Regions from separate parts of the Lysinibacillus sp. BF-4 genome, predicted to be linked through region 2. Evidence: riboswitches for the same ligand, from Rfam matches in the RefSeq annotation. Region 2 holds a riboswitch; each other region holds the start of a gene.
What was found. A riboswitch is a leader RNA that binds a small molecule or an ion and turns the genes downstream of it on or off. The one in region 2 is predicted to bind lysine.
Positions count from the first base shown of each region.

Region 1: linked by a shared signal. The riboswitch ahead of CH76_RS11670 (amino acid permease) and the one ahead of CH76_RS06915 (aspartate kinase) in region 2 are both predicted to bind lysine.
Region 3: linked by a shared signal. The riboswitch ahead of CH76_RS07090 (transporter substrate-binding domain-containing protein) and the one ahead of CH76_RS06915 (aspartate kinase) in region 2 are both predicted to bind lysine.

Region 1 is NZ_JPUW01000043.1:9-4,173, reverse strand. It holds gene CH76_RS13570 (PepSY domain-containing protein) at 109-669, opposite strand; gene CH76_RS11670 (amino acid permease) at 763-2,223, opposite strand; lysine riboswitch at 2,290-2,465, opposite strand; gene CH76_RS11665 (MFS transporter) at 2,631-3,830, shown strand; gene CH76_RS11660 (hypothetical protein) at 3,967-4,155, shown strand.
Region 2 is NZ_JPUW01000015.1:27,261-41,019, forward strand. It holds gene CH76_RS06910 (methyl-accepting chemotaxis protein) at 1-1,083, opposite strand, end outside; gene CH76_RS06915 (aspartate kinase) at 1,274-2,476, opposite strand; lysine riboswitch at 2,556-2,733, opposite strand; gene uvrC (excinuclease ABC subunit UvrC) at 2,782-4,554, opposite strand; gene trxA (thioredoxin) at 4,621-4,935, opposite strand; gene CH76_RS06930 (electron transfer flavoprotein subunit alpha/FixB family protein) at 5,381-6,355, opposite strand; gene CH76_RS06935 (electron transfer flavoprotein subunit beta/FixA family protein) at 6,386-7,159, opposite strand; gene CH76_RS06940 (enoyl-CoA hydratase) at 7,231-8,004, opposite strand; gene CH76_RS06945 (TetR/AcrR family transcriptional regulator) at 8,021-8,602, opposite strand; gene CH76_RS06950 (AMP-binding protein) at 8,702-10,393, opposite strand; gene CH76_RS06955 (DUF350 domain-containing protein) at 10,668-11,084, opposite strand; gene CH76_RS06960 (endonuclease MutS2) at 11,100-13,451, opposite strand; gene polX (DNA polymerase/3'-5' exonuclease PolX) at 13,466-13,759, opposite strand, start outside.
Region 3 is NZ_JPUW01000016.1:7,029-20,787, reverse strand. It holds gene CH76_RS07105 (2-oxoglutarate dehydrogenase E1 component) at 1-1,853, shown strand, start outside; gene odhB (2-oxoglutarate dehydrogenase complex dihydrolipoyllysine-residue succinyltransferase) at 2,097-3,347, shown strand; gene CH76_RS07095 (hypothetical protein) at 3,386-3,646, opposite strand; lysine riboswitch at 3,862-4,047, shown strand; gene CH76_RS07090 (transporter substrate-binding domain-containing protein) at 4,153-5,031, shown strand; gene CH76_RS07085 (amino acid ABC transporter permease) at 5,101-5,817, shown strand; gene CH76_RS07080 (amino acid ABC transporter ATP-binding protein) at 5,817-6,551, shown strand; gene pruA (L-glutamate gamma-semialdehyde dehydrogenase) at 6,679-8,223, opposite strand; gene CH76_RS07070 (helix-turn-helix domain-containing protein) at 8,456-9,745, shown strand; gene CH76_RS07065 (proline dehydrogenase family protein) at 9,782-10,759, opposite strand; gene putP (sodium/proline symporter PutP) at 11,045-12,526, shown strand; gene CH76_RS07055 (biotin transporter BioY) at 12,566-13,165, opposite strand; gene CH76_RS07050 (DUF6501 family protein) at 13,422-13,619, shown strand; gene CH76_RS07045 (hypothetical protein) at 13,679-13,759, shown strand, end outside.

The sequences.
Region 1 (4,165 bases), on a different contig from region 2:
AGACGTATTAAAATAGTGTAATGATTCCAAACATTCGGAAATTAGACGGATTTCAAATAAAATCCTTTTTAACGTTCGTTTTTTTACACTATAGCAAAAACGCTTTCATTAGTCACGTGTATCCTCTTTATATTTTACGATATCGCCTGTGTTGGCATCAATGTCCACATCATACTCCATCGTAGCCGTTTTAATTTCAATTTCGTACTTTTGGTCACTGCGATCTAATTCAAATTTCGAAATCTCACCCTCACCAACTTTTTTCATAGCAATGTCTTTAGCTTGCTTCTCTGTTACTTTAAACTCTTTTGTTGCATCGCCTGTTGCGACATCACCATTATTCGTTTGGTCACGACGTTCTTCTTCTTTTTTGAGTAAATCGCCTGTATGCGCGTCATAAGTTAATTCGTATTTGACTTCGTTTGTTACAACATCTAACTCATACACACGAATGCCTTTTTTATCGTCTTGCTCCACACTCGTTACTTCGCCACCCTCAATTTCCTTTAAAGCTTTTGCTTTAATATCATCCATCGAAATAATGTCCTTTTGTGTTTCAGTCGCTGTAGGTTGCTCGTTTGTTGCAGTATCCACCTTGCTGTCATTTGAACAACCATATACTAACATCGCACTTAAGCCGAGTGCTGCGGCTAACGCTGTTTTTTTCATGTTAATCTCCCCTTTTAGTATGTACTTTACCTTTATAAGAACGCCCTAAAACCTAAAAAAGATGCGTGCTAAAAAATATAGCACGCATCTCTTTTATTTTTCTACCGTTAAATCACATTCCTCTAACGGTACAAGTTTAGTTTTATGTTTTACTTTATAACCAATATAAAAGGCTAAAAATAACGGAATACCAATATACGTAATTAATAATCCTGACCAGTCAATATGACCACCTACAAAAGCTTGATAGTTTTGACCAATAATTACCACTGAACATAAGAAGAACGCAAACAATGGGCCAAAAGGATAAAGTGGTGCAACATATGGTAAATCATTGAGATCATGCCCTTGCTTAATGTAGGCACGGCGGAAACGATAATGGCTAATGGCAATACCAAGCCATGCAATAAATCCTGATAACCCCGACGCATTAAGTAACCAAATATAAATAACACCATCGCCAAATATAGAGGCTAAAAATGCTAGTGAACCAACAGCCAGTGTTGCAAGTAACGAATAAATTGGAATACCTCGGCGCGTTAGTTTCATAAAGAACTTAGGCGCTTTACCATCCACAGCTAACTGCCACAGCATACGAGACGATGCATATAACCCTGAGTTACCTGCTGATAATAATGCCGTTAAAATAATCGCATTCATTACAGAGGCCGCAAATGCGATACCTGTGCGTTCAAATACTAAAGTAAATGGTGATACCGTTACATCCTCTGATAATAAACGTGGGTCGTCATACGGGATGAGTAAGCCAATCGCTAAAATCGCAAGCATATAAAACAGTACAATTCGCCAAAATACCGAGCGTACGGCTTTCGGTATATTTTTCCCTGGGTCTTCAGTTTCGCCAGCGGTTACACCAAGAAGCTCTGTACCTTGGAATGAAAAGCCTGCCGCTAGGAAAATACCAAAGAACGTTAAAAAACTACCATGAAACGGGCCGTCACCATGAAAGAAATTAGTAAAGCCAACAGGTGCATTGCCTCCAAGAATACCAAAAATCATCGCAAAACTTAAAATAATAAAGATAATTACTGTAGCTACTTTAATCATCGAGAACCAATACTCACTCTCGCCATAGCTACGTACAGATAACACATTAAATCCTAAAATAATACAAATAAATAACAGTGACCATAAAATGGACGAGCTGTCTGGGAACCAATACTTCATGATTAAAGTAACAGCCGCGATTTCAGCTGCGATTGTAATTGCCCAGTTATACCAATAGTTCCAGCCTAGTGCAAAGCCTAGCGCGGGATCTACGAACTTTGTAGCATACGTACTAAATGAACCTGATGATGGCATATAAGCTGCCATCTCACCTAAGCTAGTCATTAAAAAGAATACCATGATACCAATTAAGCCATAAGCTAATAATGCGCCACCAGGGCCAGCCTGTGCAATCGCACCACCACTCGCTAAAAATAAACCAGTACCAATTGTCCCTCCGAGGGAAATCATCGTAATATGACGGCTTTTAAGTGATTTTTGGAGTTTAGGTTTTTTACCTATTTCAATTATTTCATTACTCATCATTATTGCTTCCTCTCTTGTAAATAAAAAGAGCATCCTCACATATCGTGAAGATGCTTCCTGAAAACCTCAACTGATAGCTCAACACGCTTGTGGCGTGACAGTTCTGTCTCTTTCGATGACAACCCCAGCATTAATTACGGCAAGCTAATTAACGCTTCGGCAGTGTACCCTTTCGTCGTGTTTCATCGATGCTTGCCATCTCCACACGCTTACTCTTGCATACCGCGACCTCTACCTCATAAATTATGAGGTATTATATGAAATTTTTGATAACGTAAACGAGTTTAACATAGGAAAAAACGCAATGCAAACGCTACCAAATTATCTGTATTTTTTAATTTTTCTGTTTTATATGTATGTTTTACGCTAAACTGTGGTAATAATACGAAATTTATGGAGGGACTGCAATGGATGAACAGCTTAGTATTTCCCGGAAAATAAATTGGCGTGGTAAAACGCTTATTTTGATTATTGGTATCATATTGATGGCAATGACACTACGCTTACCTTTAACAGTTGTAGGCCCCATCATCGAATTTATTAGAGAAGGGCTTGGTATTTCAAATGTGTTAGCGGGCTTTTTAACAACAATCCCATTACTTGCATTTGCATTAGTATCTCCCTTTGTGCCACGTATTTCACGTACGATTGGCATTGAGCTGTCTTTATTTATTTCAATGCTTCTATTAGCTGCTGGTATTGCGCTACGTTCAGTAGGCATGACCTCACTATTGCTAGTAGGTACAATTATTATTGGTGTAGCTATTTCCTTTGGTAATGTTTTGTTACCTAGCTTTTTTAAATTGAAATTTCCCTTCCATGTTGGCTTAATGATGGGGATTTACTCTGTTGCGATGAATGTATCAGGTGGCTTTGGTGCAGGGCTTAGCCATCCTATTGCCAACACTACTAACTGGCAAATTGCACTCGCCTTTCCTATTATAATTGTTATGATTGCCAGCTTAGTTTGGTCACCACAATTACGCAATAATGATCGTATGCAAGCTACAACTACTACTGCACCTAAATTAAAGCTATGGCGCTCACCACTCGCATGGGCTGTAACACTCGCAATGGGTTTACAATCTTTTATTTTTTATACAACAGGTGCATGGCTACCTGCAATTTTTGTATCGCAAGGTATGGCAGCAGATAAGGCAGGGTGGATGGTTGCTATCATGCTCTTAGCTCAACTACCACTCACTTTTATTATGCCAGTACTTGCCGACAAATTAAAAAATCAACGTCCTATTGTCATTGTACTAACACTACTTTATACCATTGGCTTTGTTGGTATTGCACTTGGTTTCACTGACTACACAGTATTATGGATGATTTGTATTGGCTCTGCTGGTGGCTCTTCATTTAGCTTAGCTATGATGCTCTTTACATTACGCACAAAAACAGCATACGCAGCTGCAGACTTATCAGGTTTTGCACAGTCTATTGGTTACCTACTCGCAGCAAGTGGTCCGGTTATTTTTGGCTGGCTTTACGACCAAACAGGTAACTGGCAACTACCGATCTATGTCTTCCTTGTAGTTGTTGCTATTTTATTTGGTAGCGGCTGGTATGCGGCTGGCAATAAATACGTAGAAGAACAATAGGAATTGTCTGCTACATCATGCTAATTATCCCCTATTTCATGCTCGTGGACTGCTTAATTTTGGCAATTGTCGTTTCAAATAATACAGTTAGGGGCATACTATAAGTACAGTACATTACTTATAGGAGGGCTTTTGTATGGAACAAAATGCAGCTAATACAACTAATATTTTAATCTTAAACTTACTTGTCACAATCTTAGAAGAACGCGGTATTATGACCGAAAAAGAATTAAAAGAACGCTTAACTAACCAAGTGAAGCTAGACAAAACAATGGAGCCTGCACTGCGTGATGCTGTTTTAGCTCAAATTAAACAACACCATTAATCATAAAAGA
Region 2 (13,759 bases):
CCGAATATGTCCAAACTGCTGTTTATTATCATAGTACCAGCGCCCAAACTTGCACTGCGTATGTGCGGTAACTGTGCCACCGCGTCCTGCTTCTTTAATCGTAGCTCGTAAAAAGGCAGCATGATCGCTTAGACGCGCACTCAACTGACTAATGAGTGTTTGCTGACGCGGTGTCTCAAGTGTTGGTTGTACGGTGCGCATTACCTCTTCAAACTGCGCCTGAATCATTTTAGAAAAGCGACTTGTTTCGGATAAATCTTGCGTTACCTCTGCTAGCTCTTCAATTGCGATAGCTGATTGTTCAGAAGCCTGTGTGATTTCATCCATTCCTACAGATGCTTCATTGAGTTGCTCAGATGTCGTCGTTAACGTAGCTACATCTCGCTTTACTTCCTCAACTAGTGTAAGTGTAAAACTTTCAACATGACGCATATTTTCTGTAACTTGATCAGAGCGCTCCTCAATAATTGTGCGAATGGTAACGACCTCACTCAGTGAATCCTTGGAGTGATTAGCAAGTTTGCCTACTTCAGAGGCGACGACGCTAAAGCCCTTACCATGCTCACCTGCACGCGCAGCTTCAATAGATGCGTTAAGCGCTAGTAATTTAGTTTGGTCTGCAATGGACGATACACTTGTTGTAATATCATTCATCTTTAATAACTCTGTATGTAAATAGGTCATGGCCTGTGTACCGTCTACTAAGCGATCACTAATTTGTGCACTAGAGGCAACGACCTGTTGCATACGCATTGTTAAGTCTTGCGAAATTGCCTGTACTTCTTGCATATTGGCATTAATAGCCTGCTCTGTACTTAACATTTCCTCACTGCTTGCTGCGAGCTGCCTGCAATTGCTCGAAATAGTATGCACACCGTCTGCGACACGCTCAATATTAAGTATGGTCTGAAAATTAACAAGCTCAATATGGGCCAATACAAAGTTTAACAGTGCATTTTTAATATCCACTGCATCTTCCTTTTGCTGTACATAATGCTTTAGCTGTGCCAGTTCTTCTACTACAGCTTGGTGTGCCGCCTCACTAATACCAGGTACCTCCGTATGTTGCTTTTTACGAAACATCACGCTATTCCCCTTCTTCCTGTGGCTATCCCACGACTTTAAACCCACCTAAGCATAATAGGTGCTCCTTCAAAATTAGTGAATTTTCTTTCATTTGTCAATATTAGTGACTAAACTTTACAATATCCTATCATTACTTTTTTACTAAAATACCCAATATAAAAGGAGAAGCCGCAGCTCCTCCCTCTTGTTATGCTAAATGGTATTCATCATGTAGCGCTTGCGCTGCGTGTACCATTTCATCTTGCGGTACAACGACAGACACTTTAATTTCCGAAGTGCTCACCATTTTCACCATGATTTTTTCCTTGCGTAAGCGGTCAAACATGCGTGCGGCCACTCCAGGATTAGAAGCCATAGCCGAGCCAATAATAGACACTTTAGCTAAACCAATCTCAAAATCTGCAAAGCTAAAACCTAATGCCTGTTTATTATCCTCTAACACTTTTAGTGCTTCAGCAAACTGCGCCTTGTCAATGGAAAATGATACGGTTTGTTGCGCATGGTTCATCACAGCTTGCACAATAATATCTACATTAATACGATGTTCTGCTAGCGTTGTAAATAACGCGGCTAACGATACCTCCTGCTCTGCCTCATAACCTACTGTTAAGCGTACAATATCCGCTTCATACGCTACACCGCGTACAATCATTTCTTTTTCCATGTCCTTTTCCCCCTTAACCCAAGTACCTTGCTGTTCCATTAAAGCTTGAATCAAAATTGCTACATTATGCTTTTTAGCTAGCTCCACTGCACGTGGGTGCAATAAATTAGCCCCTAAGTGAGCAAACTCTAACATCTCATCAAACGAAATCTCCGTCATACGCTGTGCATTTGGTACAAGTTGCTGGTCTGCTGTATAAATACTGTCTTTAGCAAGCACTACAACATGTGTCGCCTGCAGGTGGTGCGCAAGTGCTACAGCTAATGTTGCTGAGCCACCGTCACCTAGTGAAGTAATTTCACCATTTGCCATGCCTTGTCTACCTGCGATTGTGACAATACTTCCCTGCGCGAGTAAGGTTTCGATTTTAGTTGTGTTAATAGCTGTTAAGCGTGCATTTTGGTAACGCGCATCTGTAGCAATTCCTGCTTGTTGTGCTGTTAATGCTGTTGAAGCATGCCCGCGCGCCTGTAGTGCTACTGCTAAGCTACTCGCCGCAATTTGTGAGCTCGTTGCCATCAACATCGCTTGCTCACGCTGTAATGCATCCTTTGTCCATTTAGCAATAGGTGCTAATAAAATCGCCTGTTCCTTTGCCATGCCTGAGGCTACTACAACAACACGATAATTTTCCTCTTTCAGCTTTTCAATGTAATGTGCGGCTTGCTCAATACGCTCCTCGGATTGCATAGCTGATACGCCAACTTTCACAATAACGGTTTTCATATGCCCACTCCCTCTCCAATAAAAAAAGACAGCTCATGCATTTCGCATGTGCTGTCTATCATGTATGTGTTCATTGTACATGGCAGATAGCTCAACGAAATAAACATTTCGACAGTTTTACATTTATTCAATGCAAAACCAGCCCACTACCAGGAACAACTGGCTATGGCTTCGGCAAGTGTCCCTTTTTACAATGGTCACGGAGTTTGCTCACTCTCGCATTGTATACTCATGAAACTTGCGCCTCTATCTCAAATCATATAATTGTATAGTAACCATAGCACACTCTAATTTAACGTGCAATGCTATTGTCTGAAAAATGCATGAATGGTTGTAGCTAGCTTCTCTGGCATACCCGCTGCCTGTAATGCCGCCACATCAGCTGTCTTGATTTTTTTAATAGAACCAAAATGAGCAAGTAATTGTTGCTTACGCTTAGGTCCTACGCCTTCAATTTGATCTAGCACAGATTGGATAACCTGCTTCTCTCGTTGTTGACGTAAAAAAGTAATCGCAAAGCGATGCACTTCATCTTGAATGCGCTGTAATAAATAAAAGCCATCACTCGTACGTTTTAAGGCAATACGTTCTGGTGGTTCGCCGTAAAGTAGCTCTGCGGTTTGGTGTTTATCATCCTTCGCTAAGCCCGCAATTGGAATGCTAAGCCCTAGCTCATCTTCTAGCACTTCCTTAGCTATTGTCATTTGCCCCTTGCCACCATCTACGACGATTAAATCAGGAAGCGGTAACTCATCTTGTAGCACACGTTTATAACGACGACGTAATACTTCGCGCATTGCACCGTAGTCATCGTGGCTTGCCGTATCACGTAGTTTAAATTTGCGATAAGCCTTTCTATCAGGTTTACCATCTATAAATACCACCATAGCCGAAACAGCATCTGCCCCGTGCATATGACTATTATCAAACGCCTCAATATGTAGCGGCGAATAAATATTCATTGCTGCTCCAAGTTCATCACATGCACCTACTGTACGTTCTTCTTGACGTTCAATAATCTTAAATTTTTCGTCTAGTGCGACACGTGCATTTTTTATCGCAAGGTCTACTAACTCCTTTTTTTGCGCGCGCTGAGGAACTGTAACCTTTGATTGCAATAACTGCATTAAAAGCTCACTATCTGTTCCCTTAGGTAACAATATTTCTGTTGGTTTAAAATGCTCAGGTTGCTCATAAAAGCGTCCAACAAATGTTAAAAATTCTTCTTCGGGCTCACGGTAAATGGGAAATATGGATACATCTCGTTCAATTAATTTACCTTGTCTAACAAAAAATACTTGTACGCACATCCAGCCTTTATCTACTGCATAACCAAAAATATCACGGTTCGCCTTATCACGTGTAATCATTTTTTGCTTTTGCATAATAGTATCGATATGAGTAATTTGATCACGTAGCTCCTTCGCACGTTCAAATGCCAACGTCTCTGCAGCCGCTAACATTTTTTGTTCGAGTTCAGCTTTCACATCATCTACCCCACCATTTAAAAAGTGTGTAATCTGTGCTACTACCTCATCCATTTGTGCAACACTTACATCCTTCTCACAAGGTGCTAAGCACTGTCCTAGGTGATAATACAAACAAACACGCTTTGGCATACTAACACATTTACGTAAAGGATAAATGCGGTCTAGTAACTTCTTTGTTTCATTTGCCGCATAGGCATTAGGGTATGGCCCAAAATATTTGGCCTTATCACGCTTCACCTTACGCGTGGTAATAAGCCGCGGATAGCGTTCATTAGTAATTTTTAAATACGGATAGGTTTTGTCATCTTTCAGCATAATATTATATTTAGGGTCATGCTTTTTAATAAGGTTGAGCTCTAAAATGAGCGCTTCTAAATCAGATGATGTAATAATGTATTCAAAATCCTCAATCTCACTTACTAAGCGCGCTGTCTTGCCATCATGGCTACCCGTAAAATAAGAGCGTACGCGATTTTTTAATACTTTAGCTTTACCTACATAAATCACCGTACCTTGATGATTTTTCATTAAATAACAACCAGGTAAATCTGGTAATAATGCTAGCTTATGCTTAATGATCTCGTTCATATGTTCGCCCCCTAACGACAACAAAGCCGAGCACTACAAGAGCGCTCGGCGTATATGTTTTAACTATTATAGGTGTTTTTCAACGAAAGCTTGTAAAGCTTCTTTTGGTTGGAAGCCCATTGTTTTTTCTACAAGCTCACCATCTTTGAATAAAAGTAAAGACGGGATTGACATGATTTGGTATTGAGAAGCTGTACCTTGGTTTTCGTCAACGTTTACTTTAACGATTTTAGCTTTGCCATCTAAATCAGTAGCAAGCTCTTCAAGTACAGGAGCAATCATTTTACATGGTCCGCACCAAGCTGCCCAAAAGTCTACTAGTACTACGCCATCTTTAATTTCATCTTGAAAGTTTGCATCAGTTGCATTAATTACTGCCATTATTATTTCCTCCTTTAGATTAACTATACTTGTAGTATACAGGGGGTATTTTAAATAAGCGAGTTATTTGCTCACTATTTTATAATGTGTGTAATGGTGGGTTATGTACGACTAAGGTAAGCCCTTACCCCTTGCGGTAATTCTAGCACTTTCTCTTATTACACTAGACTAAAATAAATAGAGGATTTTTCTTTAAAGTGTATTACTGCAAGGATTAAATTGCTCATTGACTGCTAATGTTAACACTCTCCTATACATTACAGCTAAAGACCACTCTTACGCTATAGGGGATGTGCTTATGACGTTCAAAGCTTTCATACCATATAGGCTGTTTTAGAGACGTTTCTTCATTTATATACCCACATCGGTATTAAACTGGATTAAGCACTTCAAATATACCTATAAAAAAAGTTGCGTAGGTACTTGCCCTACGCAACTTAGTCACTTATGATTGTTTAATTTTTTTAAACTCTTCGATTAATAATGGCATTACTTCAAATAAGTCGCCTACGATACCGTAATCAGCTACATTAAAGATGTTTGCCTCTGGGTCCTTGTTAATTGCTACAATGACTTTCGAGTTAGACATACCAGCTAAATGCTGGATTGCGCCCGAAATACCTGCTGCAATGTAAAGGTCTGGTGTTACAACTTTACCTGTTTGACCAATTTGTAGTGAATAATCACAGTAATCAGCGTCACATGCACCACGTGATGCTCCAATAGCGCCACCTAATAGGTCAGCTAATTGTTGCAATGGTTCGAAACCTTCTGACGATTTTACACCGCGACCGCCCGCTACCACAACTTTTGCTTCTGATAAATCAACACCATCTGTAGATTTACGTACAACTTCTTTAATAATTGTACGTAAGTTCGTAATATCTACAGCTAAGCTTGAAATATCACCTGCGCGTGATGTGTCTTGCTCAAGTGGTGCGATATTGTTAGGACGTACTGTAAAGAATGTCACACCATCTTTAATTTTAATTTTTTCGAAAGCTTTACCTGAGTAGATTGGGCGGATAAACGTATGCTCATCGCCATCGCTTTCAATTGATGTTACATCTGACACTAAACCTGCTTGTAACTTACTTGCGATTTTTGGTGACAGGTCTTTACCTAAAGCTGTATGACCAAATACAATGCCTTCAGGTTTTTCTTGTTCGATTACTGCCATAAGTGCTTGGCTATAACCATCTGATGTATATTGTTTTAAGTGTGGGTGCTCTATTGTAATAACACGATCAGCGCCATAAGCCACCATATCCTTTGCTAAATCAGCTACTGCATCCCCTACTAATACTGCGACAACTTCTCCGCCATTAGCTACTGTTTTTGCTGCTGCAATCGCCTCAAATGATACGTTACGTAGACTGCCTTCACGTGCTTCACCTAACACTAATACTTTTTTTGTCATAATTTATTCCCTCCGTTACCTAAACTTCGATTAAATTACTTTTGCTTCTGTGTGTAGTAAGTTAACTAATTCTTTCACTTGGTCAGCGATATCGCCTTCTAGTACACGACCTGCTGCCTTTTGTGCTGGTAAGAAAATATCAACGGTTTCTGTTTTCACTGCAACATCATCTTCGTCGATATCTAAATCATCTAATTCAAGCTCTTCAAGCGGTTTTTTCTTCGCTTTCATGATGCCTGGTAAAGATGGGTAACGAGGTTCGTTTAACCCTTGCTGTGCCGTTACAAGTAATGGTAACGCTGTTTCTAAAATTTCTGAGTCACCTTCGATATCACGAACGATTTTTACAACATCGCCATCAATCTCAAGGCTTGTGATTGTTGTTACATAATTAATATCTAATAAGTCAGCTACACGTGGTCCTACTTGACCTGAACCACCATCTACTGCTACGTTACCCGCAATAATAATGTCAGCTTCTTTGTCTTTTAAGTATTCTGCGATAAGTGTCGCTGCTGCGAACTCATCAAGCTCATCTAAGTCATCTTCAGTGTTAATTAATACGGCTTCGTCTGCGCCCATTGCTAATGCTTTACGTAGTTGCTCTTCAGCATCTTCGCCACCTAGTGTTAATACGATTACTTTACCACCATGTGCATCACGCAATTGAATCGCTTCTTCAACCGCGTACTCGTCATACGGGTTAATGATGAATTCTGCACCATCTTCTTGAATCTTACCGCCAGATACGACGATTTTTTCCTCTGTATCAAATGTACGTTTAACTAATGCATAAATGTTCATATTAGTAGACCTCCTGAAGCTTATTTATTAATTACTTTATTTAACATAACACAATTTACTGAAAAATGAAGTTATTTTCCCGAAAATTGTGGTGCTCTTTTTTCAAGGAAGGCTTGAATGCCCTCTTTTGCATCCTCAGATACAAATACTTTACCGAAGCTCGCGGCTTCTGCTTCAATACCTTCATAAAATGATGCCGGCTTTGCATAGCCTAGCATTTTAATAGCTTGCGCTAAGGCAATCGGACTTTTCTTCGCCATTTTTTTAGCGATAGCTACAGTGCTTTCAAGTAATGCTTCTGCTTCAAATGCACGCGTTGCTAATCCCCATTGCACCGCTTCTTCACCTGTAATTGGCTCGCTTGTAAATAGCATTTCTGCTGCTTTTGCTGTACCAACATAACGAGGTAAACGTTGTGTGCCACCAAAACCAGGAATTAAGCCTAGTTGTAGTTCAGGCAAACCAAGTTTAGCATCGCTCGCTACATAACGAATATGACAGCCCATTGCTAGCTCTAAACCGCCGCCTAGTGCTGCGCCATGAATAGCTGCAATAACTGGTTTAGCAAATGACTCAAGACGCTCAAACACATCTTGCCCTGCTTTTGCTAGCTTTGTAAACTCTGCACCGTCGCTAACCTCTGTGAACTCTTTAATATCTGCGCCTGCCGAGAAAAAGCGCCCTTCACCATGAAGTACAACGACGCGTACAGCTTCATCGTTTTCAACTTGATTCAATAGCTCATTGACTTCTTGAATCATACCTCGTGATAAGGCGTTCGCTGGTGGACGATTAATTGTTGCTACAGCCACACCATCTTCTACTTTCCAAGTTAAAAACTCCATTTTATTACACCCCTTTTTAAGCTTGAATCCCCTTTAATAATAAAGTCTGCACCTTAGGTATCATTGCTAATAAATCATAGCGCGCATCATTCATTACCCATGATGTAATAATTTCGTCAATTGTGCCAAATACCATTTGACGCGCTAAACGAACATCCATCGTTGGGTTAAATTCGCCATTGAGCATACCTTCAATTAGAATTTCATCGAGCAACTTCAAATATTCTTTTAATATTCCGTTAATTTTTAACCGGAGTTCTTTATTTGATTGTCTAAGTTCCAATTGAGTTACCATGGCTAGATGCTTGTCTGACGCAAGTACTGTAAAGTGATTTTTGATCATCAAGCATAATTTGTCGGAGGATGTACCTCCATTTTCTATTATAGCCTGTAAGGACTCTGTAAATACACCCATCTTTTCTTCAAACATCGAAATTAAAATATCTTCTTTGTTTTTAAAATATAAGTAAATGGTACCGTCAGCAACACCAGCTTGTTTTGCTATTTTAGCAACCTGTGCTTGATGGTAGCCATTTTCTGCAATAACGATTACAGCAGCATCAATAATTTGCTTATACTTCGGTTTATCGCGTTTCATGTCTGTCACCACCAAAAAATAAAAGAGATATGAATGACCATTCATTCATATCTCTATATTATATAACATCTTGTAGTTTGTCAACATTAATACTCGTTATTACACTTGTTCGCTCGCTATTCTCGTTTTCTCTTCATCTGCTAGCGTACGGCGTAAAATTTTACCCACGGCTGTTTTTGGTAGCTCTTTACGAAACTCGTACTGGCGTGGCACTTTATATGCCGCAAGATTTTTTCGGCAATACGTATTAAATTCGTCAGACGTTGTAGTATATCCTTCTTTTAACACAATAAATGCTTTAACAGTTTCTCCGCGGTAACTATCAGGTACACCAATAACTACGCATTCTTGTACAGCCTCATGTTCATAAAGTACTTCTTCTACCTCACGTGGATAAATATTAAAGCCACCTGCTATAATCATATCCTTTTTGCGGTCAACAATAAAGAAATACCCTTCTTCATTCATATAACCAAGATCACCTGTCAGTAACCAGCCATCCTCTGTGAATGTTGCTTGTGTATCCTCTTTACGATGCCAATACCCTTTCATTACTTGTGGACCTTTAACAATAAGCTCGCCAATCTCACCAAAATCAAGCTCTCTATGGTCACCAACACGTACAATTTTTGCATCCGTATCAGGCCATGGTATACCAATAGAGCCATTTACGCGTCGCTCCCAAATATTATTAGCATGAGTAACAGGCGAAGTTTCTGTTAAGCCATAGCCCTCAACTAATTTGCCGCCTGTTGCGGCTTCAAATTTTTGTTGCACATCTACAGGTAGCGGTGCTGAGCCACTAATACAAGCTTTAATTGAGGTTAAATCATACTTATGCAACTTGGGATGATTTAATAACCCAATATATAAAGTTGGTGCTCCTGGAAATAGTGTCGGTCTTTGTTTATCAATTGTTTTTAACGTAGTTACCGCATCAAACTTTGGCAGTAATACCATTTTACTCGTTGTATATACACTAAGTAGCATTACAGTAGTCATACCGTATACATGAAAGAAAGGCAGCACCCCCATAATCACCTCTTTACCTCGCTGTGAGCGATAAAGCCAAGCATCACACATTTGCACATTAGACGTTAAGTTTTTATGCGTTAGCATAACACCTTTAGGGTAGCCAGTAGTGCCACCTGTATATTGAAGCAAAGCAATATCCTCTTCGTAATCAAATGGAATATTAACTGGAGCTGCCGGCATACTTGCCATAATCTCTTTAAAAAGATGATGGTAACCTGCATGTTTAATACTAGCTGTTACCCCCATTTGTTTACGCTGCATCATAGGATAAATACGATTTTTAGGAAACGGTAAGTAATCACTAATTGAAGTAATAATAATATCTTGGAGTGCCGTTTCTTTTTTCACTTTCATAACGCGTGGATAAAGTGCATCTAACGCTAAAATAGCTGTTGCCCCACTATCCACTAACTGATAGGTTAGCTCTCGCTCCGTATAAAGAGGGTTTGTCTGCACAACAATTACTCCCGCATACATTGCACCGTAATAAGCAATGACACTTTGTGGTGAATTGGGCAACATAATAGCTAGACGATCACCCTTTTTCATTCCAATCTTCATTAAATAATTTGCGAATTTTAATGCAGACTCATATAGTTCGTAATACGTAATTTCTTTGCCTAAAAAATGAATAGCTACTTTCTTAGGGCTTTGCTCAAATGCACGGGTTAAAAATGTTTGGATTGGTACTGGTTCATAGGTTAATGAATGTGGGACTTCCTTTGGGTAATTGGCCCACCATAATTTTTCTACCATAAAAACGTCTCCCTTCCCATTTGCGTTAAGATGCCTTAAGTATAGAATTTTATTACAAGATATACAATACAAAACAGAAAATTCACGTTTTTTCGATTTAGAACATGAATCATAATTCATTGTTTTCCCGTCATTTAATTTTTGTAAACAAAAAAGGAGCCGCATCCGCAGCTCCTTTTTGTTATTGTCGAAACATCCAGTACACACCTACAAGTACAAAGGCAATACAGACAACGATTAATACTTTAGCTAACTTTTCCAAATATATCGCTCCTTACACTACAATACTTGCGCCAATAATAAATGACAAACCAACAGATATAGTGAAAGAAATCAAACCTACAGCAATATTACCATTTTCAATTTCTTCATCGACTTTAAACATTGGTGTTAAAAATTCATATAAATAGTAGGCAAGGATTAATAAAACAAAACCAAAAATACCCCATGCAATCATTTCACCAAACGAACTATGTCGCTCAACTGAGTAACGGAAAATATTACAAACACCCATAATTTTACCGCCTGTTGCTAGGGCTACTGCAACATTACCCTTTTTAATTTCTTGCCAGTTTTGATATTTCGTAACGACTTCAAATAATGCCATTGCCACGATTAAACAAAGGACAACTACACTAAAGTAGCCTGCTGTTTCTACGATAGGGTAATGCCAAAAGCTTTTTTCGGTCATGTTTATACCTCCTACTTATTTTAATTCTACAACTGTTACACCATAGCCGCCTTCAGCTGGCTCACCAAAGCGGTAATTTTTCACGCGTGGATGTCGTTTTAAAAAGCTTTGGATGCCCTCGCGTAGCGCGCCTGTTCCTTTACCATGAATAATTGATACTTGGTGATAGTTTGCTAAAAGTGCATCATCTAAATATTTTTCTGTACGCGCTAATGCCTCCTCATAACGTTCGCCTCGTAAATCTAACTCTAGCTTTACAGCTGCTCGGCTTGAACGTAGGGATGATGTTGCTACAGGCTCTTTTTCTGGCTTAATATATTCTAATTCTGTTTCTGGTAGCTTCATTTTCATAACACCAATCGCTACAATCCAATGCTTTTTGCCTGCTTTTTCGGCAAGCGTACCGCGCTGATTATAAGACAGCACACGTACTTCGTCGCCGATTTGTAGGTTTTGATTACGCGCCTTAACCTCTGCCACTTTTTTCAACACGCGATTTTCTTTTGGTGCCGCTTCTTCTAAGCGTTTTTTTGCTTCAATAATTTCATGCTCTTTTACTGTTTTGGTTTTCATTGTACGTAAATCATGAATAACATCCTCTGCCTCGTGGCGAGCGTTCTCTACAATACTACGCGCTTTATCTTTAGCTTTATCGAGTAGTGCATCTTTTTTCGCCTCGTAAGCAGCGAGTTGCTCTTCTAAATCTTTACGCATTGCTTCTGCTTCTGCTACTAAACGAGCTGCGGCCTCTGCATCTATTTGTGATTGTTTGCGTGACGCTTCAAGTGAGGCAATCATTGACTCTACTTCGCGGCTATCTGTACCTGTAAATGTTTTTGCATGCTCAATAATAGCCGTTGGTAGCCCTAGTCTGCTCGAAATTTCAAAGGCATTTGAACGTCCTGGCACACCAATTAGTAAGCGATATGTTGGGCTTAGCGTTTCTACATCAAACTCCACGCTCGCATTAACGACACCCTCTCGGTTATAGCCATATGCTTTTAACTCAGGGTAGTGAGTCGTTGCCATTACACGTGCACCGCGCGCGTGTACTTCGTCTAAAATCGAAATAGCGAGTGCCGCACCTTCTTGCGGGTCAGTACCTGCGCCTAATTCGTCAAATAATACAAGAGAATGCTCATCAAATTTTTGTAAAATATCTACAATATTCACCATATGAGATGAGAAGGTTGATAGCGATTGTTCAATGGATTGTTCGTCGCCAATGTCAGCAAATAATTGCTTAAAGACAGCAAGCTCTGAGCCATCTAGTGCAGGAATTGGTAAGCCTGCTTGTGCCATTAATGTACACAACCCAACCGTTTTTAACGTAACCGTTTTACCACCTGTGTTAGGCCCTGTAATAACAATAGCATTAACATTTTCGCCAAACTCAATATCATTTGGCACTGCTGTATCGATTGGGATAAGTGGGTGACGCGCACGTACTAAACGAATATGCCCATCCTCATTCATCGTTGGCATTGTACATTTATTAGCTTGACCATATTTACCCTTGGCCAAAATAACATCAATCTCACCTAGTAGTTTTACTAAGTTAAATAGTTCTGGCGCAACTTCTTCTACTAACGCACTAAGCGCTTGCAAAATACGGTCGATTTCTTCTTTTTCCTTTACCTTTAAACGCTGTACTTCGTTATTAGATTGTACAACTGCATCGGGCTCAATAAATAATGTTTGTCCTGAAGCTGACTGGTCGTGCACGATACCGCCATAATGATAGCGATACTCCTGCTTTACAGGGATAACAAAACGATCATTACGAATGGTTACGATTTGGTCAGATAGCATTTTAGCTGCATTGCTACCACGGATTAAACTCTCTAACTTAGAGCGCACTCGCCCTTCTTCTGCTCGAAGTGATTGACGAATTGAACGTAGTGCACTACTTGCGCTATCAGTCACAACACCATTATCATCAATACACATATTAATTTCATTTTGTAACCCTGTTAACGCAGGGATTTGCTCTTTTTTAGCAATGAAGTGTGGGATGCTAATCACATCTTGTTCTTCAATTTCTTCAATAAATTCACGTAAAATACGGCTAGCACGAATGGTGCTCGAAATCTCCATAAGCTCCATAGCGCCAAGTACGCCACCAATTTGTGCGCGTCTTGCGCTTGGACGAATATCAAAGATGCCACCTAAAGGTACATGCCCTTTTACACGTAGGATTGCTAGCCCCTCGTCCATCTCCTCAAGGAGTGTCACTACTGTTTGAAAGTCTGTTGCTGGTTGTAATTGTTCCACGGCTGTTTTACCGATAGACGAGGTACAATGTTTTGCTACCTCTGCAATTACTTTATCGTATTCTAGTGTTTTCAATGCGCGCTGTGCAATCATTGAAGACACCTCCCTTATCTCATTATAAATTGTTCAAACTGTTCGCGGGTCCATGTATTCACAAGTAACTCCTGTGGCACATAAGCCTTTTGTGCATAACGCTCGCCTACACTCATATATGCTAATTGTTCAATACTATGCGCATCTGTATTAATGGCAATAGGCACGCCCGCTTCAACTGCCATACGTAAATGCTCCTCACATAAATCTAGACGGTAGGGATTTGCATTCAACTCTAAAATTTTACCATATTGTTTCGCCCATGCAATCAATTGTGACATATTTACCGCATAACCTTCGCGTTTTTC
Region 3 (13,759 bases), on a different contig from region 2:
CAAGTCCTGTTGTTGTTGGTCAAACACGTGCAGCACAAGATGATGCTTCACAAGCAGGCGAGCCTGTTTTCGACCCAGCAAAAGCAATGGCTGTGTTAGTGCATGGTGACGCGGCCTTCCCAGGTCAAGGTATCGTTACAGAAACATTAAACTTCGCTAAAACAGAAGGCTTTACTACGGGCGGTTCAGTGCATGTTATTTCAAATAACATGATTGGTTTCACTACAGAAACATATGATTCACGTTCTTCAACGTATTCTTCAGACCCTGCTAAAGGCTATGAAGTACCAGTTGTACACGTAAACGCAGATGCACCAGAAGCAGTAGTACAAGTTGCACGTTTAGCATTTGAATACCGCGAAAAATTTGGCAAGGACATCCTTGTTGACTTAATCGGTTACCGTCGTTATGGTCATAACGAAACAGATGATCCAACTGTAACAAACCCAGAAACATACAAAATCGTGCCTAAGCACCCAACAGTACGCGTTCTTTACGGCGAAGCATTAGCAGCTGAAGGCGTAGTAACAGCGGATGCCGTTGCACAATTAGATACAGACATTTATGCAGAAATGCAAAAATCATACGACCACGTAAAAGAAGTGGGCGAAACGAAAGAGCCAATCACAGTAGAAATGCCACAAGCTGTTAAAGATGGCTACCCAACAAATGTTGATACATCAGTAGATGCAGCAGCACTTAAAAAAATGAACGATGAATTATTAGCTTGGCCAGAAGGCTTTGAGCCACAAAGCAAGCTAGGACGTATTTTACAACGTCGTGAGCAAGCATTTGAAGAAGGCAAAATTGACTGGGGTCATGCTGAGACATTAGCATTCGGTACAATCGTACAAGAAGGCAATCCAGTACGCTTCTCAGGTCAAGATGCACAGCGTGGTACATTCTCACAACGTCACCTTGTAATTCACGACAAAAACAATGGTGCTGAGTACACACCATTACATGGTATAACAGGTGCTAACGCATCATTTAAAGTATACAACTCACCACTTACTGAAGCAGGCGTTGTAGGCTATGAGTACGGTTATAACATGGAAAAACCAAACACATTATCCATTTGGGAAGCACAGTTTGGTGACTTCGCCAATATGGCACAAGTGATGTTTGATAACTTTATTTCTTCAAGCCGTGCAAAATGGGGTCAAAAATCGGGCTTCGTAATGTTATTACCACACGGTTATGAAGGTCAAGGACCAGAGCACTCATCAAGCCGCATGGAGCGTTTCTTACAACTATCAGCTGAAAACAACTGGACAGTAGCTAACTGTTCAAATGCAGGCAACTATTACCACTTATTACGTCGCCAAGCAAAAATGTTAGGTACAGATGCGATTCGTCCATTAGTTGTAGTATCACCTAAATATTTATTACGTCACCCATTAGCTGCTGCTACAAAAGAGCAACTAGCTGAAGGTTCATTCCAAGCAGTTATTGAGCAACCAGGCTTAGGTAATGATGTTAAAAAAGTGGAGCGTATTTTATTTGCAAGCGGTAAAGTAGCAATTGATCTTGCTGACCGCATTAAAGATGGTGAAGGCTTCGACCACTTACACATCGTACGTGTTGAGCAACTTTACCCATTCCCACAACAAAAAATTGCGGATATTATTGCACGTTTCCCTAACGCAAAAGAACTTGTTTGGGTACAAGAAGAACCTAAAAACCAAGGTTCATACTTATATGCAACACAATATATGTATGAGCTAGCTGAAGGCAAAAAACTATCATACGTTGGCCGCCCAGCAATGTCATCAACAGCAGAAGGCGACATGGATGCACATAAAGCAGAGCAAGCGCGTCTAATTGAAGAAGCCGTATCAAAATCAAAATAAAAGCGTAGCCGTAATTTCCGCCGCGCACTGGAACCACAGAGCGCAGTGCCTCGCATTGTGTGAGTGGTGAAGTGACGCCAAGGAAATCGGTTCAAATACTCCACCTAGCTGAAATTTCAGCTAGGGGAGCTATAAATTAGTAATTTGTTAGAAACGTAACCAATGCCAAAACCTTGAATAATCAAGATGGCTTCATTAAAATATTTTTGAATGGTTGTTTTAAAATCAAAGGAGGAAATTATAGTGGCTGAGATTAGAGTCCCTGAGTTAGCAGAATCAATTACAGAAGGTACAATTGCACAGTGGGTTAAAAAAGTAGGCGATCGCGTTGAGAAAGGCGAATTTATCGTTGAATTAGAAACAGACAAAGTAAACGCTGAAATCATTTCTGAAGAAGCGGGTATTTTAAAAGAAATTACAGCACAAGAAGGCGAAACAGTTGATGTAGGTCAAGTTATCGCAATCGTTGAAGCGGGCGAAGGTGGCGCAGCAGCACCAGCACCAGCTAAAGAAGAAGCAAAAGCAGAAGCGCCAAAAGCGGAAGCAGCGCCAGCACAACAAGCGGCACCAGTTGTTGAAGAAACTTCAGGTGAGCGTGTTGTAGCTTCACCAGCAGCGCGTAAATTAGCACGTGAAAAAGGCATCGACTTAGCGGCGATTTCGCCAGTAGACCCACAAGGTCGCGTTCGCGTACAAGACGTAGCGGCACATGGTACACAGCCAGCAGCACCAGTACAACAAGCAGCACCAGTTGCTACAACAGGTGCAATGGTATTTACACCAGCAGCTGAATCAGGTCGTGTAACGGTAGAAAAAATGTCTCGCCGTCGTCAAACGATTGCAAAACGTTTACTAGAAGTTAAACAATCTACAGCAATGCTAACAACGTTCAACGAAATTGACATGACAAACATCATGGCATTACGTAAACGCAAACAAGAGCAATTTGTGAAAGAAAACGACATCAAACTAGGTTTCATGTCAATCTTCACAAAAGCAGTTGTAGCAGCGCTTAAAAAGTACCCATATGTAAATGCACAAATCTCAGGTGACGAAATTCACTTAAACAACTTCTATGATATTGGTATCGCTGTATCAACTGAAGAAGGCTTAGTAGTACCTGTAGTACGCGATGCAGACCGCAAAAACTTTGCAGCTATCGAATACGATATTAAAGAGTTAGCGGGTAAAGCACGCGACAAAAAATTAGGTCTTAACGATATGGCAGGTGGCTCATTCACAATCACTAATGGTGGTGTGTTTGGTTCATTAATGTCTACACCAATCATGAACGGTACACAACCAGGTATCCTTGGTATGCACTCAATCGTTCAACGCCCAGTGGCTGTTAATGGTGAAGTTGAAATCCGTCCAATGATGTACGTGGCACTTTCTTATGACCACCGTATCATTGATGGTAAAGACTCTGTTGGTTTCTTAAAAATGGTTAAAGAATTAATCGAAAACCCAGAAGACTTATTATTAAACTCATAAGCATAACAAAAGGGACTGCCTCGGCAGTCCCTTTTTTATTAGCGTATCGCAGTAACGAGTGCAAAAATGACAATTGGGATGGTCATGGCTACAATAATACCGACAAGACTATACACCTTACGATCACTCGGATAACGCTGCCTATAGCTATAAGTGAGCAAGGTAGCTACGATTAGTAATAATGAGAGCGAAATAAATTTGACTGACGTAAATGTACCCGCACTAAAGTTAGTGATAGTGCCACCAATAGCTGCGATGAGTACTACAATGATAAGCATAAAATGCAGTATTTTTTTCATTAAACTATCCCCTTTTCTATCCATAACCTTTTAGCAATCTCTTAAACATTATACATAAATTAGGGAGCAACTGCCTATATCACCGTTTAACTTATACAAAATGCTACATGAAAATTCATGCTGTTTTCAGAAAAATGCTAAAATACTGTTGACAGTATACGCAAATTACGATAACATGACAAGTAATTAAATAAACAAAATACCTCATCTAAACGGATTGAGGTAGAGGCGCGATATTTATTAGGTTACAGCAGAGTGAAAGCAACGATGAAGCTATAATGAAGGAAATGTCGCCGAAGTGTATAAGTGGGCTTAAGCTTATATGCTGGGGTTGTAATTAATAATTGCAGCACTGTCTTAGTAAACGTTATTCCTTTTTACTAAGTTGAGCTATCTCGAGTAGGAATGTGATGTGGAATTTTGGGGCAATATGTATTCGACCTAAAGTTTTCGCGTAGGGTCGTTTTTTTTGTATTGTTTTAAGGAAAAAAGAGGGGGATTTGTCAATGAATAAAAGATTTGTACTTATGATTGTCGCAATATTCACAACAATCTTACTAGCTGCATGCGGTAGTAAGGATGCGGACGACAGTGGCGACAAGGCAACAGGAGATGACAGCAAAGAGTTTCGTGTAGGTATGGAGGCAGATTACCCACCTTACAACTGGACACAAAATGACGATGCAAACGGCGCTGTTGCAATTAAAGGCAGTAAAGAGTTTGCGGGCGGTTATGATATCGCATTTGCTAAAAAAGTAGCCGATGAATTAGGCAAAGAGCTAGTAATCGTAAAAATGGGTTGGGATGGTTTAGTACCAGCGTTACAATCAAACAAAATTGATGCGATTATGGCGGGTATGTCACCAACTAAAGAACGTAAAAAAACAATTGATTTCACAGATATTTATTACCAATCTGACTTTGTACTAGTGGTACGTAAAGATAGCGATTATATTAAAGACCAATATAAAGAGGGCGACAAATTTGTTGAAATGGATTCTATCCAAGCCTTCAAAGGTGCTAAATTAACAGGCCAATTAAATACCTCACACTATGATGTGATTGATCAAATTGACGGTGTTAAAAAAGAAACAGCGATGGATAACTTCTCTGCACAACGTGTTGCCTTACAGTCAGGTAAAATTGATGGTTATGTGTCAGAGCGTCCTGAAGGGATTTCGGCATCACAAGCTTTAGAAGACTTTACGTATGTTGTATTTAAAGATGGCTTTAAAGCAGACCCAACGGAGTCTTCAATTGCGGTTGGTTTACGTAAAGACGATCCAGACAAAGATAAAATTAACGAAATTTTACAAGGTATCTCTGAAGAAGAGCGCCAACAAATTATGGAAGACGCAATTCAGCAACAGCCATCAGCACAATAAGCAGGTGGTAAGGGGGGCGTAGATTTACGCCTCTCTTTTTTTATTAGCGATGAGCAGGGGGAGACAAACATGAGTTTAGATTGGATTATATCCATTGTAGAGAACAACTGGCACTTATTTTTACGTGCTATGGGCATCACATTGCTTATCGCGTTAATTGGTACACTTGTTGGTGCACTTATCGGATTTGTGATTGGTATTATTGATACAATTCCTAAAACAAAATCACCAAAGCAAGTATTGCTTAAAGTGGTACGCTTTATTTTAGCGTGTTATGTAGAGTTTTTCCGTGGTACACCAATGATGGTACAAGCCATGGTCGTTTATTACGGCTTAGATATGGCGCTAGGTATTGATTTAAATATTTTAACAGCAGGTATTTTAGTAGTATCTCTAAATACAGGTGCTTATATGGCAGAGATTGTACGCGGTGGTATTGTGTCGATTGATAAGGGGCAGTACGAAGCAGCGCAGGCTGTTGGTATGAGTCACGTTCAAACTATGATGCATGTTGTATTGCCACAAGTAGGGCGCAATATTTTACCAGCAACAGGCAACCAATTAATTATGAATATTAAAGACACAGCTGTACTAAGTGTTATTGGCGTTAACGAGTTATTTTTCCAAACGAAGTCAATTGCCGGTGCTAACTTCCGCTACTTTGAGGCTTTCTTTATTGCGAGTATTTTATACTTAATTATGACCTTTACAGCAACGCGTATTTTACGCTGGATGGAGCGTCGTTTAGACGGCCCGCAGGCATTTGAGAAGAAGGAGGTAGCGTAATGGAAACAGTCATTGGTATTAAACATTTAAGCAAATCCTTCGGTAGCAACGAAGTTTTAAAGGATGTTAATTTTGAAGTGAAAAAGGGCGAGGTAGTGACGTTAATTGGCTCATCTGGCTCTGGTAAATCAACATTGCTACGCTGTGTTAACCTTCTTGAAACGCCAAATGGGGGCGAAATTATTTATAAAGGCAATGATATTTTAAAAGAAATGAAAAATATTGAAGCCTATCGTACGCATTTGGGGATGGTGTTTCAACAATTTAACTTATTTAATAATTTAACAGTGCTTGATAATTGTATTGTAGGACAAGTAAAAGTGCTAAAGCGCAGTAAAGCCGAAGCGATTAAGGTTGCGGAGGAATACTTACAGCTTGTGGGCATGGAGGCATATGTGAATGCGCGTCCGCGTCAGCTGTCAGGTGGGCAAAAGCAGCGTGTAGCGATTGCGCGTGCGCTGTGTATGAACCCTGATGTCATGCTATTTGACGAACCAACAAGTGCACTTGACCCAGAAATGGTAGGCGAGGTACTAAAAGTAATGCGTAAGCTTGCGGATGATGGTAACACGATGTTAATTGTGACCCATGAAATGCAGTTTGCGCGTGAAGTATCTGACCGTATTGTCTTTATGGATAAGGGGGTTATTGTGGAGCAAGGCACGCCTGATGAAGTGTTACTCAACCCACAACATGACCGTACAAAAGCTTTTTTACAACGAACATTTGCTTAATAGACGCGATGTACTCTTTAGGAGTGCATCGTTTTTTTGTACGTAAAAAGCCAAGCTCGTAATGAGCTTGGCTTGTAAAAGGGGGGTACGATTTTTTTGAGTTTCTTCTATTATAATAGTGAGCAGATTATAACATTTCAGAAGTTGTTTTAGCTTGCATGTGTAGTTGCAGGTAATCAGGTCCGCCTGCTTTAGAGTCTGTACCTGACATATTAAATCCGCCAAATGGTTGGTAGCCAACAATTGCGCCTGTGCAACCACGGTTAAAGTAAAGGTTACCCACATGGAAGTCTTCGCGCGCTTGTTCTTGGTGGAAACGATTTTTCGTAATGACAGCGCCTGTTAAGCCGTATTCTGTGTCATTAGCAATTTCTAGTGCTTCGTCAAAGTCTTTTGCTTTACATAGCGCTACTACTGGGCCAAAGATTTCTTCGCGCATAATACGTGCATTGCGGTCAACATCAGCAAATACGGTTGGTTGTACAAAGTAGCCTGTTGAGTCATCTGCTGTACCACCTGCAATGAGGCGACCTTCTTCTTTACCGATTTCGATGTAGCTTGTTACTTTTTTAAATGCCGCTTCGTCAATTACCGTTGCCATGAAGTTTGCATTGTCTGTTGGGTCACCAACTGTTAGTTCTTTTGTTAGTTCTTCGACGCGCGCTACGACTGTGTCGTATACATCTTGGTGAATGACAGCGCGTGAACAAGCCGAACATTTTTGACCTGAGAAGCCGAATGCTGATTTAACGATAGATTGTGCTGCTAGTTCTAAGTCAGCTTCGTTATCAACAACAATCGTATCCTTACCGCCCATTTCTGCGATAACGCGTTTTAACCAAATTTGGCCTTCTGATAATGTTGAAGCGCGGTTATTAATGCGTAAGCCAACATCACGTGAGCCTGTAAAGCTAATGAAGCGTGTTTTTGGGTGATCTACTAAGTAGTCACCAACTTCTGCACCAGGTCCTGGGATGTAGTTAACTACACCTTTAGGTAAACCTGCTTCTTCTAAAACTTCCATAAACTTATACGCTACAACTGGTGTTGTTGAAGCTGGTTTTAATAATACCGTGTTACCTGTTACGACAGCGGCAACTGTTGTACCCGCCATAATCGCAAGTGGGAAGTTCCATGGTGAAATAATAACAGCTACACCTAGTGGGATATAGTCATAGCGGTTAAATTCGCCTGGGCGGCTTTCGACTTTACGTCCTGGTTTTAACTCAAGCATTTGGCGACCGTAATACTCTAAGAAGTCAATTGCCTCTGCTGTATCTGCATCTGCCTCGTTCCATGGTTTACCTGCTTCTTTTGTTAACCAAGCCGAAAACTCATGCTTGCGGCGGCGAATAATCGCAGCAGCTTTAAATAATACGTCTGCACGAATGGCAGGGTCAACCTTTTTCCATGTTTTAAATGCTGTATCAGCCGCTTGCATCGCTTGCTCAGCTAACTCTTTATTTGCTTTGGCTACGTGACCAATAACTTCTGTTTTTTTAGCGGGGTTATATGATGTGATTTTACCCTCTGTTGTAATACGCTCGCCGTTAATTACTAACGGATATGTTTTACCAAGCTCTGCCTCTACTTGTTGAAGCGCTTTTTTGTATGCCGCAGCATTGGCCTCAATCGAAAAATCAGTGAATGGTTCGTGTTTGTATGGAATCATAAAAAAAACCTCCTAAGTTTTAATGCAAAATAATTTTGCTGTAGTAATCAACCTTATGCATACTATGATGCAAAATAATTAGAGATAATGCAAGTGTTTTATTCCACTAACGCGAATTTTCTAATAATTAAAGTTGTGAAAACGCTGTCACAGCAATGTTTGAGATGGGAAAAGTTTTTTTACGCAAAGCATGGTAAAATAAACAGGACGAAGCTAAAAATGAGGGAATTACATGGATAATGATAAGCTAGTTGCCCTGTATCGTTTTATTACAGAGCAAAGCGTCAGTGGTGTATGTGCCATTGATCAACAAGGAAATGTATTAATTTACAACAAAAAAATGCGTGAGCTAATGGGAGTTACGGACGAGCAGTTTGAAAAGCAGAAGGCGCTCGAAATCGTCAATGGCGATTTTCAGCGTAGCGAGCTCTTTCAGGTGATTGAAACAGCCAAACCAATTATGCAGCATAAGGCAACGTTTTGGAATAAGCGCGGTGAGGAGGTTACGACCATCAGCAACATTATGCCGCTAATTGTAGAAGGTGAGTTGCTTGGTGCTGTGGAGTTTGTACGTGATATTACCCAGCAACAATACATGATGTACCAACCGCTCCGTCGCTACGGCGCACCGCTGACGTTTGATATTATTACAGCTGTATCAGATGCAATGAAGCGGGTTATTCAGATTGCGCGTGCCGCCGCACTTGGGCGCATCCCCGTTATGTTGATTGGAGAATCAGGCACGGGTAAGGATATGATTGCAGAGGGTATCCATCATGCTCTCATCGAAAAAAACGAATTATTTATTACACTCATTTGCCGACGTGATGAAGAAACGGTCATTGAGCGTTTAGAGAAGGCAATTAAAGAAAACCGCAACAGTACTTTCTTTGCGGAGCGCATTGAGTATTTGTCAATGCAAGCACAGGAACGTATTATTGCATTGCTTAATGAGTATGAGGATCGCAAGCATTACTTTATTGCCAGTGTGGGGGAAGACCCTGTCGATTTAATCCGTCAAGGGGAGCTATCGCAAACGCTGTACCATTTGTTTTCGAGTGTGTCGATTAAAGTACCAGCATTACGAGAGCGTAAAGAAGATATTTTGCCGTTTATTACGGACTACTTCCGTCGCCACCGCGACCAGTACGGCTCGCATATTAAATATATTGCGCCTGATGTCGAAAAGTTTTTACTGGCATATGATTGGCCGGGCAATTTAAAAGAGCTTGAGTTATTGCTTGATGAGGTGGGGAGTTTATTAACGACCGAAGAAACACTTGAAATGGTGATGCTACCTGCCCAGTTAAAGTGGCGTCTCGAAAAAGCGCATAAGCGTAATGAGGGGCTAGTAGTGGAGGAACAGCAGGATTTACGTCCGCTTGACCAATATTTGCATGAGGTGGAGCATTATTATTTACAAAAAGCGCTTAGCCTTCATGAAGGTAATATTTCGAAAACGGCTGAAGCACTTGGTTTAAGTCGCCAAAGCCTGCAATACCGCTTAAAAAAGTTTATGTAACGAAAAAGAGGCATCGCATACGCGACGCCTCTTTTATTATTTTTTAGCTCGTTTTGTGAGTCGACCAAGTGCGAATGCACCTAAACCAACACCAACAAGCGTCGTTGTTTTTTTATCAAATACTTGTTTCACAACAAGCTCCAGATTTTGTGGACGCTCAGCTAGTCGGCGCATAAAGTAGCCGTACCAGTCAGCACCAAATGGTAAATACGTACAGAAATTAAAGCCTTCTGCAGCAAGGTCGTATTGCATTTCGCTACGGAAGCCATATAACATTTGGAACTCAAACGCATCATGTGGAATATTATGCGCTTTAACAAAACGCTTTACGTGGGCAATAATGTTATGGTCATGCGTTGCGATTGACGTAAATTTGCCGTTAAGTAAATGATATTCAATTAGCTTAATATAGTTTTTATCAATGTCTTCTTTGGTTTGGTAAGCCAAGGAAGCGTTTTCTTTATAGGCCCCTTTTACAAGACGTAAGCGGTAATCCTTAAAGCGCTCAGCATTTTCTAGCGCTTCGTAAAAGTACGCTTGAATAACTGTGCCCACATTATCAAACTCTTTATGCAGACGCTCCATCAACTCAAAAGATTGGTGCAATGTTTCGTAAGTCTCTGTGTCAAAGTTAATAAATATACCGTAGTCATGCGCGGTTTTTACAATGTCGTGCAGGCTATTATAACAAAGCTCAAGGTCAAAGCTTAGACCGAGTTGTGTTGGTTTAAGTGAAATATGTGCATTCAGCCCTTCAGCATGAATGGTTTCGATAACAGCTAAAATATTGTTTTTTGCTGCCAGTGCTTCTGCCTCATCATGAACAAACTCGCCTAAATTATCGACTGTGCAGGCAATGCCTTTTGCGTTAAGACGCTTGATTGTTGTAACAACTTCTGGGATGGTTGTGCCTGCGACAACGCTTTGTGCGCCTAGACGTAAGCCAAATTTTTGTGCACCTGCGTTTAGTGCGCGGTTTTCAGATAATGCGATGAAAAAATCTCGTAAATTCATAAAAAACACTCCTTTTCACTTGTTGAAAATAATTTTAATTTGGATTATAGCACGTTTTAAAAAATTGCCAATGCCGCAAATACTCAGATAATGGAGAAATGAAGGGAAAAAAGAGCATTTTTCGTTGATATATCAATGAATTTTGCACTAAATAAAATATTTTTAAAATTAAGGTGCAAAATATTTTTCGGTATTATTTTTGAAATATAATTGATTAATCGTCGTATATAGGGTTTAATAGAACTTAAATTTCAAAAAATCGCAACAAGAAAAGGGGATGGCTAGATGTCACAAGAGCAAATGTACCAGCTTGTAGCAATTATTATTTATATGGCAGTGCTACTTGCAATTGGTTGGTATGCCTATAAGAAGACGAGTAATTTAACAGACTACATGCTAGGAGGGCGCTCACTTGGCCCGATTGCAACTGCGTTAAGTGCAGGGGCAGCTGATATGTCAGGCTGGTTGTTAATGGGTTTACCGGGCGTTATTTATGTAACAGGTTTAGGGAAATCGTGGATGGCAATTGGTTTAGTTGTGGGGGCTTATATTAACTGGTTAGTTGTAGCGCCACGCTTACGTGCCTATACGTATGTTAACGACACAATTACAATTCCGAGCTTTTTAGAAAAACGTCTACTCGACAAATCACGTTTACTACGAATTGTAACGGGTATTGTTATTTTAATATTCTTTACGTTTTATGTATCATCAGGTATGGTATCGGGCGGTAAGTTTTTCTTAAGCTCATTTGGGCTAGATTACCATATTGGTTTATTAGTAGTGGCCGCAGTTGTTATCGCTTACACATTATTTGGAGGCTTCCTCGCGGTAAGCTATACGGATGTTATTCAAGGGACAATCATGTTTTTAGCATTAATTTTAGTACCTATTGTGGGCTTAACGTACACAGGCGGTATTGCTGAAACAATTAGTACCGTAAAAAATGCCTCACCTCTACATTTTAGTTTCTTTGAGGGTGTTACAGCAATTAGTATTATTTCGTCACTCGCATGGGGGCTTGGCTACTTTGGTCAACCACATATTATTGTGCGTTTTATGGCGATTAAAACGATTAAAGAAACACGTAGTGCTCGCCGCATTGGTATTGGTTGGATGTTTTTAAGTATGTTGGGAGCTGTATTTACAGCGATTGTTGGGTATGCGTACTTCCTGCAACAAGGTGCGACACTTGAGGACCCGGAAACTGTATTTATTGTATTAGGTCAAATTATTTTCCATCCGATTATTGCAGGTGTTATTTTAGCGGCTGTACTTTCGGCTGTAATGAGTACGATTTCGTCACAGTTAATCGTTACGTCATCGGCATTAATTGAGGATTTATATAAGGCATTTAATAAAGCACCAAAGTCAGATAGTTACTATGTTTTCTTGGGACGAGTAGCGGTATTTGCGGTGTCTGTTGTAGCCATTATGTTAGCTTGGCCAAATAATGAGTCGGTGTTAGATCTTGTATCGTTTGCTTGGTCAGGTTTTGGTAGTGCCTTTGGGCCGCTTATTTTACTAAGCCTTTACTGGCGTAAAACAACGTCTCAAGGTGCAGTTGCAGGTCTTATTGTAGGTGCGGTTGTGGTCTTTGTTTGGGAGAAATTTAAGTGGTTCGAACTTTACGAAATCGTGCCAGGTTTCTTGTTAAGCCTTATTACGATTGTAGTAGTGAGCTTAATCACGTATAAGCCAAATAAGGAAATTGACGAAACATTTGATGCGGCAGTTGCGCATTTACATGAGGAAATGAAAAAATAATAGCACAAAAGGGAGTGGCCGCGGCCACTCCCTTTTTTGTTAGGATTTATTGACTTTTAAAATCGCATTAATACGGAAAGCAAAGAATCCTGCAAATACACCTAAAATAATATCTTTTGGTAGTGGGCCAAGCATCCAAGCCCAAGCCATCCAGTAATCAAAGCCTTCTGGTGCACCTGCCCATAGCATATAGGCTGCATACATCCAGTTTGTACCGATGATATACGTAATAACAGTACCAACTAACGAGGCGATGACATAGCTTTTTACAGTGCCATGCTTCTCTGTCATTTTGCCAATAATATAGGCGATTAAAATAAAGACGACGATAAAGCCAAAGGTAGGGGCTAAAATCATAGATATGCCGCCTTTAAACTGAGCAAAGACAGGCGCACCTGCTAGCCCAATTAAAGTATAAACGAGCATAGCGATTGCACCTTTACGTGCACCTAAAACTAGCCCTGCTAATGTTGCAAAAAAAGATTGTAGCGTAATTGGCACGCCGCCTACCACAAGGAACGGGGCAAAAGCCGTAATGTTTGCGCCAATCATCATAAGTGTCGAAAATAACGCACAGTATACCATATCAACTGTCGAAAATTTACTACCTGCGCGTGCTTGTTGAACTGTAGTTGCCATCAAGTATCACTCCAATAACTAGTATGTTTCTAGTTTAGTGGAGTAAAGTATTTAAGTCAACTATATATTTATAATGGTTAACACATATTAACGGCGTGAGTTCCATTCCGCAATAATAACAAATACAATGACGAGTGAGAAGGCAACAACGTAAAACCAAATCGGTACACTCATAAATTTCACCTCCAGCTCTCCACAAATGCGTAAAAATCGTATACACTAGAGAGGATGAATTTTTAAACGAGGAGAGATTGCTATGCTTCATAATACATGGAAAGATTCGCCAACTTTACGTACGGTAACTTGTACACATACGGATGCAGCGAAATATTTAGTATCAAACGTTTTAACAGTAGGTAAACAATACGAAGTGAAAAACGAAACAGACGAATTTATTTTCGTGATTGATAACACAGGTCACATTGGTGGCTACTATAAAACATACTTTGCATAACTCTATTTTAGCATAGACAGGTATCGCTTGAGCGATTGTTTGGAGGTTGTAATAGGCAAATGGGCATCATGATAAGACAGCTTGGCTTAATTACACTGGTGATTTTTGGTGGTACATTTTTGATGCGCTACCTACGAGCT